Regions from separate parts of the Natronincola ferrireducens genome, predicted to be linked through region 1. Evidence: a T-box and tRNA genes for the amino acid it is inferred to sense, from the RefSeq annotation. Region 1 holds a T-box; the other holds one or more tRNA genes.
What was found. A T-box is a leader RNA that pairs with one kind of tRNA and senses whether it is charged. The one in region 1 lies ahead of ileS (isoleucine--tRNA ligase), so its partner is inferred to be a tRNA-Ile.
Positions count from the first base shown of each region.

Region 1 (10,156 bases):
GGATGGTGAAGCCAACACCCTTATTGTTAATGGAGCCTACGAAAGAATTACTGGAATTAAGGCGTCAGAGGTTTTAGGAAAAAACATGAAGGATTTAGAAAAAAATGGAGTTTTAAATCAATCCAGCTCTATATTGGCCATTGAAAATCGCAAGCCTATTACCATAAGGCAGGTAATAAGACGAGATAAAGAAATCCTTGTCACCAGCACACCGGTTTTTTCCAGTAATGGCGACATAACCTATGTTGTTACCAATGTAAGAGATATTTCCAATTTAGTTAATCTTAAAAATGAATTAATAGATACAAAGGCACTAAATGAAAGATATTTAACTGAGCTTCAGCATATAAAGAACAAATTAGTAAATACTCCAGAAATTATTATAAAAGACTCTAATATGCTTAAAGTTATGGAGATGGCAATGAGGGTGGCGAAGGTAGATACTACTGTTTTGTTAAGTGGAGAAACTGGTGTAGGAAAGGGACAGCTGGCAGACTTTATTCATAAAAATAGTCTACGGGCTAAAGAAAATTATATAGAAATAAATTGTGGGGCCATCCCAGAGAATTTAATTGAATCAGAGCTTTTTGGATATGAAAAGGGAGCCTTTACGGGGGCTAATAAACAGGGAAAAATGGGGATGTTTGAATTAGCAAGTAAAGGAACCCTACTATTGGATGAGGTCTCTGAATTGTCTTTGGAATTACAAGTAAAGCTATTAAAAGCTTTGGAGGAAAAAAAGATTTATCGAATTGGAGGAGAAAAGCCAATTCCTATCAATAGCCGTATAATAGCGGCATCAAATAAAGATCTAAAACAGATGGTAGAGAAGGGTTCTTTTAGAGATGATTTATACTATCGTTTAAATGTAGTTCCTATACACATCTTTCCCTTAAGGGAACGTAGAGATGAAATCATACCATTATGCCTCAAGTTTCTAGAGGATTTTAATAAAAAATATGCTATGAATAAGTTTTTTGCTCCTATCACATTGAATAAACTACTTTATTATAATTGGCCGGGAAATGTTAGGGAATTAAAAAATCTTGTGGAGAGAATGGTGGTTATTGCCCCCGAAGATGAACTTACGGAGGAATTATTACCAGAGTACATTTTCAATAATCATTTTTCAAAAGAAAATTTATCCCATACAGAGATAGGAAAGGATCTGCAGTGTAGTGACATGTCATTAAAAGAGGCAACTTATGAATTTGAAAAGAGCTACATTAGAAATGCCATTAAAAAGTATGGTTCATTAAAAAAAGCAGCAAAAAACTTAAATATTGATCCTTCAACCATTAATAGAAAATTGAAAAGGTAAGGATTTGTTTACCTATGTATAATTTCTCCAAAACCTGTCAAAATTCTAATAAATGCTATATGATTCTTCAGTAATCCAAATTACTTGACTTTTAGCTAGAAGTAATTATATAATATATTTTGAAGGTTTATAAAAAGTTTTTAAATTACACCTATTCTGAAGATTATATTAAATGCTATGAAGAGGACAGTAGTGAAAGGAAACCGTTTTTAGAGAGATAATCCTTGGCTGGGAGATTATTACGGATTTTTTTACGAAGATCACCTTGGAGCAGAAGGTCTGAACATCTAGTAGGATCTTCCGTAGACATACGTTATCATGTGCTGAAGTGACAAGATATCTATTGATCTTGTAACCAGGGTGGTACCGCGGTTTATTCGTCCCTAATGTATTTTAGGGACTTTTTATAGTTTTTGGCATAATTTTTAAAGATGTTAGAAGAATAGTTAGCATAATTCAATTACTTAGAAAGGATGAGGAAACATGAAGGGATTTAAAACGCTATCTAATGGCCCTGTAGCTCAGCGGGAAAAAGCTGTAGCAGAACTATGGGAGCAAAACAATATCCTAGAAAAAAGTATCGAAAACCGTGAAGGAGCAAAGTCTTTTGTGTTTTTTGAAGGCCCTCCTACAGCCAATGGTAGACCGGGAATTCATCACGTTATATCGAGAACACTAAAGGACTCCGTATGTAGATACCATACGATGCTGGGGGAACAAGTTAAAAGAAAGGCTGGATGGGACACCCATGGTCTTCCAGTTGAGATTGAGGTAGAAAAGCAATTAAAGCTTTCTAGCAAATTAGAAATTGAGAATTATGGTATTGCAGCCTTTAACACAAAGTGTAGGGAGTCTGTTTTCTCCTATGAAAAGCAATGGAGGGAAATGACTAGGAGAATGGGCTACTCCATTGACCTAGATAACCCTTATATTACTTTAGACAATAATTATATCGAGTCCGTATGGTGGATTTTAGATAAGTTCTTTAAGGAAGGATATATTTATGAAGGACATAAAATTCTGCCCTATTGTCCTAGATGTGGAACTGGATTAGCATCCCATGAGGTTTCCCAAGGCTATAAGGAAATCAAATCCAACACCGTTATTGTACCAATGAAGCGAAAAGATGCCGATGAATATTTCTTAGTGTGGACGACAACACCATGGACATTAGCCTCCAACGTTGCCTTAGCTGTACATCCTGAAGTTACCTATGTCAAGGTGCGACACAATGATAAGGTATATATTTTGGCAAAGAATTTGGTTGGGCGAGTAGTTGGGGAAGAGTACGAAATTTTAGAGGAAATGAAGGGGCAGGATTTAGAATATGTAGAGTATGAACAATTAATGCCTTTTTTAGAAGCCGATAAAAAAGCCTTCTTTGTTACGGTTGCCGACTATGTAACAACAGAGGATGGTACTGGGGTTGTTCATATCGCTCCTGCCTTTGGTGAAGACGACTATCAAATAGGAAGAAGATATGATCTACCGGTATTCCAACCAGTAAGTGAAGAAGGGAAATATACTACAACACCTTGGGAAGGTCAGTTTGTAATCGATGCCGATATCGACATTATTAAATGGCTCCATGGTGAGGGTAAATTATTTAAAAAAGAAAAAATGGATCACAATTATCCCCACTGCTGGCGTTGTTCTACACCATTATTATATTATGGAAAACCAAGCTGGTATATTGAGATGACCAAGCTAAAGGATCAGTTGATTGCCAATAACAATTCTGTTAACTGGTATCCAGACTATGTAGGAGAAAAGCGTTTTGGCAACTGGTTAGATAACTTAAATGATTGGGCTATTTCTAGAAATCGTTATTGGGGAACACCTTTAAATATTTGGCGTTGTGAATGCGGCCACACAACTTCAGTAGGCTCTAGAAAAGAGTTAGTTGAAAAAGCTGTACAAAATATTGATGAAACAGTAGAACTCCATAGACCCTATGTAGATGACATTCAGTTAAAGTGTAGTGATTGTGATGGTATTATGACAAGGGTTACAGAGGTTATTGATTGTTGGTTTGACAGTGGTGCCATGCCATTTGCACAACATCACTACCCCTTCGAGAATAAAGAAGGCTTTGATAGACTTTTCCCAGCTGATTTTATCTGTGAAGGTATCGATCAAACAAGAGGGTGGTTCTATTCCTTATTAGCTATCTCTACCTTTGTTATGGGAGTATCCCCCTATAAAAATGTACTGGTAAATGATTTAATTTTAGATAAAAATGGACAAAAGATGTCAAAGTCTAAAGGAAATACTGTAGATCCCTTTGAGCTATTTGATAAGTATGGGGCTGATGCCCTTAGGTGGTATCTACTACATGTATCTCCAGCATGGACACCTACTAGGTTTGACATTGAGGGATTAAAAGAAGTACAAAGTAAATTTTTCACAACTATAGAAAATGTTTATGCCTTCTTCACCCTTTATGCTAATACCGATGAAATTAATCCTAAAGATTTCTTCATTGATTACAAAGATAGACCCGAATTAGATAGATGGATACTATCAAAATATAATAGCTTGATTGAAGAAGTTAGAAAGGACATGGACGTCTTTGATCTAACAAAAGCTGTTAGAAAAATTCAAGAATTTGTTAATGAAGATTTGTCTAACTGGTATATTAGAAGGGCTAGAAGACGTTTTTGGGCAACTGAATTAACAGATGATAAGAAGGCAGTATACAATACAACCTATGAAATTCTTGTAGGGGTATCTAAGTTAGTTGCGCCCTTCTCACCCTTCTTGGCTGATGAAATGTATCAGAATTTAACCAATGGTTTATCTGTTCATCTTGCAGACTATCCTGAAACAGATGGAGGTTTAATTGACAAGGCTGTAGAGGAAAAAATGGATTTAGTAAGGGATTTAGTAGGATTAGGTAGAGCTGCAAGGGCTCAATCTAAAATCAAGGTACGTCAACCTTTACAAAAGATTTTAGTAGATGGAAAATATGAACCTTTAATTTCTGACTTAGTTCCTCTAATTCAAGAGGAGCTAAATGTAAAGGAAGTTCATTTTGAAAAGAATCTCAAGGATTTTATGGACTTTAGCTTAAAGCCAAACTTTAGGGTAGCAGGACCAGAGTTAGGAAGCAAGATAAAGGTCTTTGGAAAGGCTTTAACGGAAGTAGATGCTTCGGAGGTGGTACCAAAGCTAGAGGCAGGGGAAAAAGTAACCCTAAACCTTGATGGCGAAGCCTTTGAAGTAGGTAAGGATTATGTTATGATCAATATTATTGCCAAGGAAGGCTTTACAGTAGAAATGGCAAGCAATCTTTTTGTAATCCTAGATACAACCCTAAGTGAAGAATTAATTAATGAAGGCTTTGCCCGTGAATTTGTATCTAAGGTACAGCAAATGAGAAAGAATAACAACTATGAAGTAATCGACAATATCAATATTTACTTTGATGGAGACGATGAAATTGCTAAGGCAGTAGAACTATATGGAGATTATATTATGCAGGAAACCCTAGCCTTAGCCATCGATAGAGTTCAGGATAATAGCTTTGAAAAGCAAAATTTAAATGATCATGAAACAGGTATTAAAGTTGAAAAGGTAGAAGTATAAAAATCTCTAAAAATCTCTAAAAATCTCCAGTTATTGACTGGAGATTTTTTATTCATAACTCTAGAAAAAGTGGGTATTTTAATAGGAAAAGGAGGTTTTATCATGAAAAAAATTTTTGTTTACATAATTATCCTTGTATTGATATTTGTTATGATGGGTTGCAGGGTAGAACCAGTACCAGATCCACCACCACCACAGGATGAACCCAATGGAGGTATGGAGGAGAATGGGAATTTTCATGGGGATATAAACGTAGAGCTACAGGATAGGATGAGAATTGTGGAAGAAGATACTCTTCCAGACACAATTAGAGAGTGGTTTCAACAATTTGGTGATGAAAGAGGAGGTTACGTTTATCAACATCCTGATGCCACCTATGTAAAAATCAATGCAGGGGAAAAACCTACAGGTGGCTATGGCATCTCTATCGTGGATTACCTTCATGAAGAATATCCGAGGATCATTGTAGTAGATACTAGAATTCCCGATGAGGATGATATAGTTACCCAAGTCTTGTCCTATCCATCGGTAATTTTGCAGGTTCATACAGATATGGCTGTAGAATTTGAAGTTAGAACAATAGACGACGAAGCCTTCCCCATGGAGCATACCTTAGTTTTTGCTGAGCTGGAATTGCCGGAGGAAAATGAAGAAATTAATAATCCGGTGGAAATACAGGGTAGAATTATAGCCTTTGAAGGTAGTTTTATTGTAAGAATTTTAGATGCTGAAGATGAAATCATTCATGAAGAACATCTACAGGCAGATGCAGGAGGACCAGAATGGGGAAGTTTCCAAGAAGAAATTCGTTATCCTCTTCCTAAGACAAAGGAAGGAAGAATAGAGGTAGGAGAATATAGCGCTAAGGATGGAGAGTACCTCATGAGGGACTATGTAGCCGTTAGATTTAAAAATATAGAACAATAACCTACAATTTTAATCCCAATAAAAAGATGGCTTCTACCATCTTTTTATTGGGATTCTTTACGTTGTATCAGGGACTGACATCAGATCAAAGGTTTGATATTAGTCCCTTAAATAAACAGCTGTATATCTGATGTCAATGCGTCCTTTAAGTAGGCTTTGGCATCCATTACCTCTAGCTCTGGAATTAATTCTTCCTTTTTTAATCCCATGATTTCCATAGATAGCTTACAGCCGTAGAAACGAACACCTTTTTTAACGGCACCATTTAAAAAATCTATCAGTGGAGGTGCTTCATCATCCTTCATCATTTCCAATAGCATTTCTTTACCCAACCCACTGAAATTCATTTTAGAGAGGGGTAATTCATTGGGGCCCTTAGGTGTCATCAAGCTAAACATTTTTTCATAGGTGGTTTTATCCTCTAAGGTCATTTTATTTGGATCCCGGAGCAAAAATAACCCCCAAAAAGCGAAGAACATAGTAACTTCCACCTCTATTTCTCTAGCAGCATTGGCCAGAATAAGGGCCGCCAATGCCTTATCATATTCCCCACTAAACATAAGAAGATTTATCTTTTTGTTTTCCAAGTCTGATAGCCTCCTTTAATTACAATTAAAATATCAATATAGTTTTTAGTGTAACCAAATTTTCCTATAAAAATCTTTTAAGTACAATTCATAAATGGTAGTGGTGTATTTAGATAAGACCTAAAGGAGAAATCCACATAATGTAGAATTGATTAATAATAATGGATTTTCAAAATATTTTATTGGGAGAGTTGCTATGGATAATAGAAGACAATTATCTTTTTTAAATTTAATATTGTTTTTCACAAGTCATTATTTAAGAAATAGGCTTTGTTAGTGATGAATGTTGATATTTTAGAAAATAAAAGAAAAAGGGCTATATTACTATTTTCTAGTATGTAGCCCTTTTTTTTCAAATATTTTATGTCGCATAGAAAAGAAAAGACGTCATTGCAATATCCCATACATGTGTAGGGAACGGTCTTGACCGTTCCGCTGTTGTAATAGATTCATTCATAACGGAAGGGTCAAGACCCTTCCCTACGATTTTTTATTGCACATAATCCATCTGATATGACTATCTCTAACATCTTCCTTTTACCTATTACCACTACTTTTCAGCAGGAATGGCATATAACGTTTCGAGGCTTTCCGTTGTCCTACACGCTTTTAGTAGGATGATGGAAAGCCTCTGTTAGATGATGAACTATATATAATCTGCTAATATAACCTTTACACTTCTTTTTACTTTGGGCAACTCTTTCTCTACAACATTCCATACAATTTTTATGTCAACACCAAAATAATCATGTATCAATACATCTCTTAATCCTGCCATTTCTCTCCAAGGTAGTTCTGAATAACTATTTCTTGTATCTTTTGAAATTTTCTTTGTAGCTTCTCCGATAATCTCTAGATTTCTTATAACAGCATCTTGAATTAATTGCGATTTAATGAATTTTTCTTTTCCTTCTTCTGTATACTCCTCTATGTTTTCAATGCATTCCATTATATGAATTAAGTAAATCTTATCACTTTTCATATTTCAACAACCTCATTGCTTACCTGATCCTTTAAAGTCCAATGTAAAGATTCCTCTGTAACAACATCTACTTTTCTTTTTAATAGATATTCTAAGTCATTTTTAAAACCAATTAAATCAAATAGAGAGCGTCCTTCTTCAAGTTTAACAAGCAAATCAATATCACTATCTGATTTTTCTTCCCCTCTTGCAACAGAACCAAATACCTTAATAGAAACTACTCCATATTTATCTGCAATACTATTAATTTGTTTTTTATGATCATTAATCACTCTAATTAATTTCATTATTATCACCTTCAAATAATTTCTTATTTATATTATACCTTGTATTTTATAAATAAAAAACATTAAATCCTATATTTTGCAGTTAATTTTTGCATTAGTTTGTCATCTAACGTTCCAGCATTTGCGACGTCTTCGAACTGGACCCTAAATGAATACCCCATAGTGGAGCTTAGCTTCCAGCACCCTTGTGCAAACATATTGTTATCTGCTGTCCGGTTAACGAAAGCCCTCTAAATCCACCAATTAATTCCTTTTGTTCACTAATGACTAACTTAAAAGATTGTATTATATATGAAAAATTAGACACTGCTAATAACATTACTAATCGTTAAACTTGAAAGTCACTTTATTTCTATCTTTATCGATGATTTCAACACCTTCTAGTAACTTCATTTCATCTATTTCTTCTTTACTTTTCCCACTTGTATTAAAAGTAAAGTTGCCAACGATTTTAAAATAAGGTGTTTTCTCAAGCCCTCTTTCACTACTATGTGGTCCGTTTTCTAACATCAGATCTAAATAATCCATATTGATTAAAACTTCATAGGCATCAATGTTTTCAATATCTTTTTTTGCTCCGCTAATGATGATACTGTAAGAAATTTCTGTTTTATTTGAATCTCCACCATAAGAATAGGAAGCATTCATGGCATACTTTTCACTTTGTTTTATCCCGCCATGATTGCAAGCACCCAGAGTAAAAGCAAGACAAACTGCTAAAATTATTATTGATATTTTTTTCATTCAGTCACCCCTTTCAATTATATAAATAACCCTTGCTACACATTTTTCATCAGATACGCTATAGGCTATAAAATATTTACTTCATATTTTTCATCTAATGTATAATTATTGAAGCCACTTTTCTTCTAAATCAATTTCAATACATTAAGATAAAGAATTATTGTTGACTGTTGCCTGTTAATTCCCTAAGTCGTTTTTCATTGCTAAACCAGTTTGACACATTGACTATAGTGATAACTATAATCAGTACAGCATTATAAATAAAGAGTTATTTTATATTATCTGGGCGTCTTAATGCTGAGAAAAAAGTAGCACTAATCATAGATACAACAAAAAGAGGAATTGTTTGTCCTAACACATACTTAATCAATCCCTTTTCTCTCTCTACAACCCATTTAGATATAAATTTATTATCATTGAACCAATACATGTTTATTTCTCCTCTATTACATGAAGTTCTCCTATTAAATCTTAACAAAGATAATGTTCAGTCATGTAATTTAGTTTTTGTAAATTTTTTCTATCATGCTTTCTATTCTTTCGATTTTTTCTTCAATTTTTTTAATTCGTTTAGGTAATTTAACAGCCAAACTAAAAATAAGATAAATAATTCCAATCCATATTGCAATGTTTAATAGTTGAAAAGCTAGAGTCCAGCTAAATTCTACAATGCCTTGCTCCACAATACCAACCCCTCATTTAATTAATAATATTTTGTTTGTATATTTCATCTTATCCCATACTAACATATTGAAAAATGAATCTCTTAAACCCTTCTTATACATGCCATTCATTGGCACTTACCACTATTTACCCCAATTTCTACGATGCAAATATAATCCTTCCCTGTAAGCAGCTGGAATAAAGCTATATCTATTCAGAGAGGCTACACCATCCATCCCGCCTAAACTCCTACAACAGTTTCAGAGCCTCTAGAAGCTATTTATGAGGCATAGGGTTGAGCCAAATCCCAAAAGGATAAATACTAAATGCATCTACCCTCTTGATTCCCTTGTGTCACTTTATACATCTATGTGTAATTATATAATTCTACACAAATCCATAGAAACCCTTTCAGGTTTTAGTATGATTTAACTAATGTTAAATTTGGCAGTCCTAATAGAATGGTATGTGTCATGAATTTTGTATAGACACCCATACAATATTTTTTATAAGCACGCCATTTATCGGTACAAAGCACATTGGTAGAAGACAAATAACTGCCTACCACTTTTTCTACCTTAGACTTTACAATTCTGCCCATGCAACTAGTTTTAGCAATGGTATTCTTATTTCTATCTCTAGCCACTAAAATACATACTTGTTCTTTGCTAATACCTCTATATTTAGATTTACCCCCTCGTTTACGAGGTTTCCTATCAACAATCTTCTTTTGCCCTTTTCAGAGAAAAGTAAGTATGTTTCATCCATCGCAACAATACCATTAAAGGCTTCAATGGTCCCTTGTTTCAATGCATTAAGGATTTTATGCCTCCAATAGAAAAGAGTTGCATGCGATACCCCAACAATTTTTTGAGACTTTCTTAATGACTTCCCTTCTATCATACATTCGATAAACCTAATCCACTTTTCAGGATGCTTTGTTTTATAGAGTGGAGTATGAGTAAAGTCATTAAAGGTTTTATTGCAACTCTTACATTTATATCGTTGACGATTGTTGTATTTGCCGAAACGCATGACTTCTTTTCCATCACAGCGA
Region 1 covers NZ_FNFP01000001.1:516,875-527,030, forward strand. The annotation lists gene BLS22_RS02355 (sigma-54 interaction domain-containing protein) at 1-1,321, shown strand, start outside; T-box leader at 1,490-1,709, shown strand; gene ileS (isoleucine--tRNA ligase) at 1,805-4,909, shown strand; gene BLS22_RS02365 (Gmad2 immunoglobulin-like domain-containing protein) at 5,012-5,836, shown strand; gene BLS22_RS02370 (DsrE/DsrF/DrsH-like family protein) at 5,944-6,423, opposite strand; gene BLS22_RS02375 (HepT-like ribonuclease domain-containing protein) at 7,070-7,405, opposite strand; gene BLS22_RS02380 (nucleotidyltransferase family protein) at 7,402-7,692, opposite strand; gene BLS22_RS02385 (hypothetical protein) at 8,014-8,436, opposite strand; gene BLS22_RS14965 (hypothetical protein) at 8,705-8,866, opposite strand; gene BLS22_RS02390 (hypothetical protein) at 8,937-9,119, opposite strand; partial or broken gene BLS22_RS02395 (IS1595 family transposase) at 9,599-10,156, opposite strand, start outside.

Region 2 (10,156 bases), on a different contig from region 1:
TTTATGTTGTTTTTTATTTCTATAATTTATTGCAGCAAAATGTTGGAAGTAGTTTACTTTAATGGTATCTAATGCATTAATAAGGAGTGTTATATTATGCCCTATGGAATTATAATAAATTGTGCAATCGTGGCATTGGGTGGAATTTTAGGAAGTATTTTAGGAAAATATATTCCACAGCGAATATGTGATTTCTTGTCTAAATTATTTGGAATTACTTCAATTACCATAGGAATTACACTTATGGGTAAAATAAATTCGTTATCAGCTGTTATGTTGGCATTAATATTAGGTGCTATTGTTGGTGAAGGATTTCGTTTTGAAGATAAACTAAAATCACTTTCTGTTAAACTGAAATCAGTTGAAGAACATTATGTTAATAAAAATGGGATAAATCGAAATCAATCTACAGAAAAATTTATAAGTATTTTGATTCTAATTTGTACTGGTAGTACAGGCCTAATGGGTGCTATGACTGAAGCGATGACTAATGATGCTTCAATTCTAGTTGCAAAATCTGTTTTAGATTTATTTGCTTCAGCAATATTTGCTTCTACATTGGGAATATCAATTTGTCTAATAGCTATTCCTCAATTTCTAATCTACATTAGTTTATTTTTATTATCAAGATTCATTACACCATATGTAACACCTTACATGGTAGCTGATTTTATGGCATGTGGAGGAGTAATTGCTTTTGTTACAGGACTTAGAATAGCAGAAATTAAATCGATGAATTTGTCTAGTCTACTTCCTGCATTACTGTTTGTTATGCCCATATCTTGGTTATGGATGTTAGTGTTTAGTTAATAAAGATTAAGATGTGTGGAGTGCTATAGCCTAACTGGACATGTATAAATGTTTCTCGTCGTTTTCTTAGAATTCCTTATTAAATTAATAGAATACTGATTATCTACATTAAAACATCTAAATAAAGTTACATAATTAATCCTATATTTATTAACATTATAGATTTGGTGTTAGTATAAAAGTATAGACACGAAAATTAGGATATAATATTTATGTCTGAAAAGAAGTATCCACATGAAACAAAACGATAACCGATATGACGATGATTTTAACAAAATGCTAGTTGATCTCTACAATACAACTAATCATACCTTCAAAAGCCAAAGGAATCGTCTAGAATCATTAAAAATAAACTAATTAAAGAACATATCCCTAGAATCTATATGGAAAGTAAGGGCCGATATGAAGCTCTCAAAATCCATGAACAGATGAAAAAGGAGAAGCTACTTGAAACTATACCAAGTCTCAAAACAGTTCAACGCCTCATTTTAAAGATGCCATTGCACAATCTGTTTAAACTATCTCAGGATTACGGTTGTTTCAACCTTATCGTACAAAAAGATTTAGATTTTCAAGTGAAATTCATCAATGCTGTTAGATAAATATAAGCATAAAAATATCTTAGGTAAAAATATGTCTTTACTATCTAAACAGGGAATTTTTTTAGATACAATATCAGCTATGAGTTACAAACTCATAGCTGATATTGTATCTATACTGAACTCCTAGTGCTTTCTAGCAGCTACTTGGGGCGAAGACCTTATAGTATTTAGATTTTTATCTAATACCATCATTTGATATATTTTAAAAATCATTAAATGTAGACTTTTTACTATTCTAGAAAATCGATCCCAATTTTCTTCCTTACTAACATCTCTATATAGTCCGTTAATCTCTAATTGGAAAGAAGGAATTCCTATATCATCCCATATAGTTTTTACTACTGTTCCAGCTTTATCTGCGTTAAAATAATGGTTAAATCGTACATTCATGATATTTTGGCTTTTAAAGCTATTAACAATAATACTTTCAATTTCTTTACCAATAGATAAGCCATTAAGGGTGCCTACGTCAACTGTGAGATTTCTTTTTTTATCTAAACCATGGAGATCTATTAAACAAGCAAGAGAATGCTCTTTAATTTTTTTCAAAAGAAAATTTTTATATGGACAGTTTATATCGTTATTAGAATCACCTCCCCCAGTGAAGGTACGATAAATCACATGACAATTAGTAATATCCCCTAATAATAGAGCTATACTTCCTGTGAAAATATCAGGCTTTTTTACTTTAAAACTTCTTATTTGCTTTACAGCATGGGGTGCTGAAACAATAATAGGTATACTACCTTCCCTATATTTAAAGAGATTATCTTTATCTTCGCCAAAATAGTTGTTAGCTGCAAATTGTTTTTCAAACTGGAAAGCCTTTGTAACAAATTTAAGTCCAGGATTTACAGAGGTACTCATTATATGTCACCATCCTTTATTTAATCTCCAATTAAGTACAATTACAATTAAGCTTTATCAATAAAAGTCTTTTCAAATATAGTTTTCTTCATATAGCCACAATAATATAAGAGTAAATAATAGGCATATACAATTGTAAAAATGATGCATAATATAAAGAAAATATTTAAGCATCAATAAATATACACTAAAAGTATAATATGTAAAAAATTACATAAAATTATATATAAAAAATAGGCTTGTATATGTTGACAAATTTATTTAAAAGTGTATAATAGAATATGTCGTTAAATTAAGTGTAACAGTTGTGAAGGGTTAAAATAGCTGGCAATAATTTATTTTAAAATCCTACTTGACAACATAGCACAATTATTATTATAATATGCTTATCGCTTAAATTAACCTTCCAGAGTAGCTCAATGGTGGAGCACCCGGCTGTTAACCGGTAGGTTGGAGGTTCGAGTCCTCTCTCTGGAGCCAGCAACAGTGCCGAAGTGGCGGAACTGGCAGACGCACAGGACTTAAAATCCTGCGGTCCTTCAAGATCGTACCGGTTCGATTCCGGTCTTCGGCACCATATGTATGCGGGTGTAGTTCAGTGGTAGAACTTCAGCCTTCCAAGCTGACCGCGAGGGTTCGATTCCCTTCACCCGCTCCACTAATTTAATAATATAAGACCCATTAGCTCAGTCGGTAGAGCACCTGACTTTTAATCAGGGTGTCCCGCGTTCGAGTCGCGGATGGGTCACCACTTATGGAGAGGTGTCCGAGCGGTTTAAGGAGCTGGTCTTGAAAACCAGTGACTCCGAAAGGGGCCGTGGGTTCGAATCCCACCCTCTCCGCCATAAAATTAATTTTTATGCTATTAGGAGAAGTACTCAAGTAGGCTGAAGAGGACGGTTTGCTAAACCGTTAGGTCGTGTAAGCGGCGCGCGGGTTCGAATCCCGCCTTCTCCGCCATCATCCGGGTGTAGCGCAGTTTGGTAGCGCACATGGTTTGGGACCATGGGGTCGGGAGTTCGAATCTCTCCACCCGGACCATTTAACTTAATAAACACCTTATTTTATAAATAAGGGCCTTTAGCTCAGTTGGTCAGAGCGTCCGGCTCATAACCGGCAGGTCCGGGGTTCGAGTCCCTGAAGGCCCACCATATTTCATCTTAGATTCCACCATGATAAAATAAACTGAATAGGGGTGTAGTTCAGTTGGTAGAACGTCGGTCTCCAAAACCGAATGTCGTGGGTTCAAATCCTGTCGCCCCTGCCATCATCCGGGTGTAGCGCAGTTTGGTAGCGCACATGGTTTGGGACCATGGGGTCGGGAGTTCGAATCTCTCCACCCGGACCATTTAAAAATTCATAAGGGCTCATAGCTCAGCTGGTTAGAGCGCACGCCTGATAAGCGTGAGGTCGGTGGTTCGAGTCCACTTGAGCCCACCAATTTGCCCAGATAGCTCAGTCGGTAGAGCAGGGGACTGAAAATCCCCGTGTCGGTGGTTCGATTCCGCCTCTGGGCACCAATTCCATAAAACTAGTACACATGTACTAGTTTTTAAATTTTTGTAGATATATTTAAATAGAATGGAGTTAGATATATTATATAGGTATTATATCTATAGCTTTAATAGGGAATTTGATATAATACCTATATATATTGCTAGTAAAGAGGTGAGTTATGGATAGTATATTTAATAAATTGAATGAAGAGCAAATAGAAGCAGTACAACACTACGAAGGCCCCTGTATGGTTTATGCCGGTCCTGGATCAGGAAAAACAACGGTTATTGCCTATAGAATTGTCCACTTAATTCAGCATCATAAGGTAAATCCAAATAATATTCTAGTGATTACCTTTACTAAAGCTGCTGCAGAAGAAATGAAGATGAGATTTCAGCAGATGATAACAACTATCCCTAAAAAGGATGGTAATGTGAATTTTGGGACCTTTCATTCGATTTTTTTTAGAATTATAAAAAGCTATTATCCTTATAGGTTAGAAAATGTATTAAATGAGGGAGAACGATATCTAGTTGGTAAGAATATAATAAAAACTTTACAATTAGACAATTATGAGGATGAAGAATTTGTAAAAGATGTATTATTAGATATATCCCTGTATAAAAATCAACTCCTAGAGGACAATGAATTTCAACCTCAATCTATTGGCCTAAAGGATTTTCAAAGAGTACTTACAGCCTATGAAAATTATAAAAAAGACTGTAAAAAAATTGATTTTGACGATATGCTAACAGAATGCTATTCATTGTTATACAATAACCCTGCAATCCTACAAAAACTAAGAAAATCCTTTACCTATATCTTGATAGATGAGTTTCAAGATATAAATAGTATTCAATTTGCAATTATTCAGCTTCTTACTAAGCCAAGCAATAACCTATTTGTGGTGGGAGATGATGACCAATCCATATATAGTTTCAGAGGCGCTAAACCTCGATTTATATTAGATTTTGACAAGATATACCCCGACACTAAAAAAGTCATACTAAATAGAAACTATCGTTCACAAGAAAAGATTATCGATACCGCCAACAGCTTAATAGAAAACAACATCTATCGTGTAAAAAAGAATATCCTTCCCATGCTAGAACCGGGAGTGGATATAAATTATATTACCCCTAAAGATAAAGAGGAAGAAAATGAAAGGGTTACCGATATTATTCATCAACTAATTAAGATGGGATACAACTATGAAGAAATTGCTATTATCTATAGAACCAATATAACAGCAACTTCAATAATTGATACCTTATTGGACCATAATATTCCGTATATTACTAGAGATCATGTATATAATCTATACGATCATTGGGTAGCAAAGGATATAATTAGCTACCTGATTGCTGCCCATAACACAGTAGATAAAGAGGCTGTAAGACGTATTATCAATAAACCAACAAGATACATAACTAGAAAAGCTCTGTCACAAGTCATGGATCATCATAAAGATTTAATTACATCTTTAAAATTGAAAGGAGATCTAAAGACTTATCAAAAGAAGTATCTTGAGAATTTAGAGTTGGACTTAAAACGGATAAGAGGGTTTAGCACCTACGAGGCTTTTAGTTATATACGAGAGGTAGTAGGCTATGACCAATATATAGAAGACTATTGTAGGGATAAAAGTATTGGAGGGGCTAAGCTATTTGAAATATTAGATGAACTAGAAGACATAACAAAAAAACGTTCTAACCCCCAACAATTCCTTCAACATGTGATAGACTTTAAAAACACTTTTAAAGTAAAAGAGGATGATAAAACAAATCAAAATAAAGTTCAACTGTTGACGATGCATGGAGCCAAAGGATTAGAGTTTAGAGCTGTAATCATTGTATCTGTTTTAGAGGATGTTATTCCCCATACCAAAAGCCTTGAAGATAATCATCTTATTGAAGAAGAAAGACGATTGTTTTATGTTGGGATGACAAGGGCTAAGGAATTATTGTATATTAGCTCTCCTTTGTATAAAAAAGATAAAAAGCTTCAGCCATCAAGATTTGTAGAAGAGATGAAAAAAAATTGTCCTAGAATAACAAAGTATAAAAAATTCCATAAGATTATTATTAAACACTTAAATGAGAGAATGTAAGAGATTAACATGATATAAAATTCAATAAACGGTTATAAAGTATAATGTCTAAAGAGGCTGTTAATATGGACTTATGGATTGATAGGAAGCTAATAATCCATAAGTCCATATTAAGTATGATTTACTATTAACTAGAAGATGTATCATAATCCTGTAGAATAACTTCAGCAATCTTATACTTATTCATTTTTCTAACGATAGTAGGTTGACTAACGCCTAGGACTTTAGCAACTTCTCTAGTGGTTTTATATTTTGTCACTGCTTTGTGAATAATTTGCTTTTCTATTTCTTCAATAGTATCTTTAAGATTTTTTGTTGCAGAGGAAATTTTAATATCAGATGAATTCTCACTTTCATTTATAATATAATTAGGTAAGTTTTGGGGGGATATATTATCCTGTTGTGTAGTAATAATTACTCGTTCAATAATATTTTCTAATTCCCTAACATTTCCAGGCCATGTATACTTCATTAAAATAGCTACAGTACTAGAGTCTAATCGTTTTGACATATTAAATTTTTTATTATATTTCCGTAAAAAATGTCTTATTAATGGAAAAATATCCTCAGGTCTTTCCCTGAGGGAGGGTATATGTATAGGAACAACATTTAAACGATAAAAAAGATCCTCTCTAAACTTTTTTTCGTTTACCATGCTTTGCAAATCCTTATTAGTAGCAGCTATAATTCGTGCATCAATTGGAATCGATGTTAATCCACCAACCCGTTGTATTTCTTTATCTTGGATGACCTGCAATATTTTGACTTGAAGACTTAAAGGCAATTCCCCAATCTCATCTAAAAAGATTGTACCCCTATGGGCTAATTCAAATAAACCTTTTTTTCCTTGTTTTTTAGAACCAGTAAAGGCACCATATTCATATCCAAATAGCTCTGATTCCAACAATAATTCTGGAATAGCACCGCAATTAACTTTGATGAGAGAATGATCCTTTCGAGAACCTGATTCATGAATAAATTTAGCGATTTCTCCCTTTCCTACGCCAGATTCTCCAGTAATTAGTACAGTAGAGTCTACTTGTGCTAATCTTTTGGCCAATTGTAATATATCCTTCATTATTTGGCTTTCTATAATAAAATTATTTATCACAATTTGTTGTTTTTCCCGTAGCTCTTCTAATTGATTTTGGATATCCTCTAATTCATTTTTTAAAACAATAAGCTCTGTAATGTCCCTGGAAGTACTAATAATTTTATAAATATTACCCTCTTGATCTAAAATAGGATTACCAGTAATTAGTATCTTTTTACCCTTTTTATTACTATGAAGGATAGAAATCTGTTCTTTCTTTTTAAGGACTTCTTTAACTACAGAATGAGAAAAGATACCCATTTTTTCTAATACTTCAACATTTTTTCCTATTAATTCCTCTCTTTGTATTTCGTATAGCTGTTCACAGGCTTTGTTTGCCCATAATGTATTACCGTGCTTATCATCAATAGTAATAGCATCTTGAATAGAATCCAATATGGAATCAAAATCTTCAAAATGATTACTAGGGATAATCCCATGAATTTCATCACAATGGTATAAAAAACCGCCATAGATAGGATTATTTTTGTTTTTTTCTAGAATAAAAACATTTCCCATAAATTTTTTTTCAGGCTCCAAAGAAATTACTTCAAAAACATTTAAATCGATGGACTTAAGAATAACCGATAGTATAGTACTATTACTAATTTCTAAAAAGTCATGTTGAAGCTTTAGAGCCTTTTTGTTTGAATAATAGAGTTCTCCCTGAGCATTAAAGATTATAATACCTATAGGTAATAAATCTAATAATGGTTCTATATGTTTAATAATATACGCCTCCCTTTGTTAATAAAAGATGTTGGTTTGCTAAACGGCGATAGCATATAAAACAAATATGTTTAAATTTTCTATAAATTTCAAAAAAATCCTTCTTTTATGTTAATAAAATAAGAAATACTTTATTAACACATAGGTTAATAAAGTATTTTAAATAGCAGTGACTAGATATCAGGGAAATAAAGCTATTGATACTGACTATACTCAATGATTTCCTTTAGAGCAGTTAAATCAGTAGTTATACTTAAGGCTAACATTAACTTAATTCGGGCTTTTTGGCCTGGCAAATCCCCTCCTAAAATAACTCCTAAATTCCTTAGTTGTCGTCCACCACCGTCATAACCATAGGTATCTAAAACACGACCTGTAGGACATCTAGAAACCATCATAACAGCAACATTATGATTTATAGCATACTTTATACCCTCTATCATTTTAGGTGGGACATTACCTCTTCCTAGGGCTTCGATGACGATACCTTTAGCCCCTGAATCGATACAGTATTTTAGTAATCGAGAGTCCATACCCGCAACGCACTTAATTAAATCTACATTTAACTCAATAGATTTGGCAGGGATATGTTGTCTATCAATTATCTCTCTATGAAAAATAACTTTATCGTTATCCACTATGCCGAGGGCACCAAACTCTAAGGATTTAAAAGTATCTAAGCTTAATGTGTTTGTTTTGGTAACTTCGCTGGCTGCATTAACTCCATTATTCATTACAACTAAAACACCTTTATTCATTGCATGGGGGGAGATAGCAGTACACACTGCTGCTGCTAAATTACTTGGTCCATCATAACCAAGTTCGGAACTGTTTCGCATTGCACCAGCAACTACAATAGGTTTGGAACATTTGATTGTTAAATCTAATAAATAAGCAGTTTCTTCAAGGGTATCAGTTCCGTGGGTAATAATAACACCGGCTATATCTGGTCTATGTATTGTTTTAACAACAAGGCTTTGTAGTTCCATCATCATAGTAGGATCAATATGGGGACCTGGTAGCTTTGAAAAATTAATAGCTTCAATTTCAGCAAATTTGTCTATGTTGGTTACTAGAGACATGATTTCTTCATTAGAGAGGGAAGGAATTGCTGCACCAACTCTGGGATCTACAGACATTGAAATAGTGCCACCAGTAAAAATAATAGCAACTTTTGGTTTACTCATAAATAACCTCCTAATAAAAATGATATACTTAACTATATATTAACAAATTAATTTATTCATTTCAAAGAAATAGATATAAACTTAGGTTGTGAAAATACAGGAAAATAGAGAACTTCTATTTAGATTGTGGTAAGATTTATTATTTCTTATACATAGACTCTGTTAAACGCTACTGTTGATTTTCACATTCTATGAATTTTTAAATTCTGTCATCCTGAGGGGAACCGAACAATCTAAGATTCTTTGCTATGCTGAGAGCGACAATCCCTCAATATGTTGTCATAGTTTTATTTATACAATATCAACATCTATCTTTAACATGGCCTATACATAAAAAAAGTCCGGGTAAAAAAACCCGGATGAAATAAAAATATAGTTTGTTTAAAAGGGGTATTGGGAATAGAGATTATATTTACGAGGTTATCAGGGGGATAACCACATATAGATTATAACAAATTTCGACAAAACACGCAACGTTTTGTCGAAAATCATCGAAAAATATTTAGGAATTACTTTTTGTTTAAATAAATTTCTTAAGTATTTGGATGAACTATCGATATAGTATATAATATAGAAAGATATAAAATGAGACTTAATTCATAAGGAGATAATCAAAAACTTTAATTTTATGTTAGTCGCTTAGTTTGTTTATCTATAAGGAGAGGAAGTCTTAGCAGTACAAGTACACCAAAGGATAAAATAAAAAAAGGTGGGATGGAAATGAATGAACGTATAAAAATAGTAATAAATAATTTGGAGAAGAGAAAAATTCCTGCTAAGTATTTTAGCACTAGAGAAGAAGCTGAGAAAGAAATACTTAGAGAAACCAAAAATTTTAAAAATATAGGTATCGGTGGTTCTATGACAATTATGGAAATGAAGCTTCATGAAACCTTAGCCAATAAAGACAAAAATGTATATTGGCATTGGCTTGTAGAACCAGAAGAAAGAGATGAAACCAGAAGACAAGCAGCCAATGCAGATGTTTATTTAACTAGTACCAATGCTTTAACGGAAAATGGAGAGTTAGTGAATATAGATGGTATGGGAAATAGAGTCAGTGGTATGTATTATGGTCCTAAAAAAGTAATTGTCCTATGTGGAGTTAACAAAATATGCCATGATTTAGTTAGTGCTATGGATAGAATAAAGAAAGAAGCCTGTCCTCCCAATGCCAAACGATTAGGTTTGAAAACTCCCTGTAGTATTACAGGAAGCTGTAATGATTGTTTAAGTGAAGAAAGAATGTGTAATGTAACAG
Region 2 covers NZ_FNFP01000002.1:534,313-544,468, reverse strand. The annotation lists gene BLS22_RS08255 (DUF554 domain-containing protein) at 97-810, shown strand; gene BLS22_RS15500 (hypothetical protein) at 1,045-1,167, shown strand; gene BLS22_RS08250 (hypothetical protein) at 1,536-2,279, opposite strand; tRNA gene BLS22_RS08245 (tRNA-Asn) at 2,685-2,759, shown strand; tRNA gene BLS22_RS08240 (tRNA-Leu) at 2,768-2,856, shown strand; tRNA gene BLS22_RS08235 (tRNA-Gly) at 2,864-2,937, shown strand; tRNA gene BLS22_RS08230 (tRNA-Lys) at 2,955-3,030, shown strand; tRNA gene BLS22_RS08225 (tRNA-Ser) at 3,036-3,124, shown strand; tRNA gene BLS22_RS08220 (tRNA-Ser) at 3,148-3,239, shown strand; tRNA gene BLS22_RS08215 (tRNA-Pro) at 3,244-3,320, shown strand; tRNA gene BLS22_RS08210 (tRNA-Ile) at 3,354-3,430, shown strand; tRNA gene BLS22_RS08205 (tRNA-Trp) at 3,471-3,546, shown strand; tRNA gene BLS22_RS08200 (tRNA-Pro) at 3,551-3,627, shown strand; tRNA gene BLS22_RS08195 (tRNA-Ile) at 3,643-3,719, shown strand; tRNA gene BLS22_RS08190 (tRNA-Phe) at 3,724-3,799, shown strand; gene BLS22_RS08185 (ATP-dependent helicase) at 3,955-5,886, shown strand; gene BLS22_RS08180 (sigma-54 interaction domain-containing protein) at 6,014-7,498, opposite strand; gene BLS22_RS08175 (asparaginase) at 7,903-8,895, opposite strand; gene BLS22_RS08170 (lactate utilization protein) at 9,616-10,156, shown strand, end outside.
Region 2: it has a tRNA-Ile gene. The T-box ahead of ileS (isoleucine--tRNA ligase) is inferred to sense a tRNA for this amino acid. The anticodon was not compared.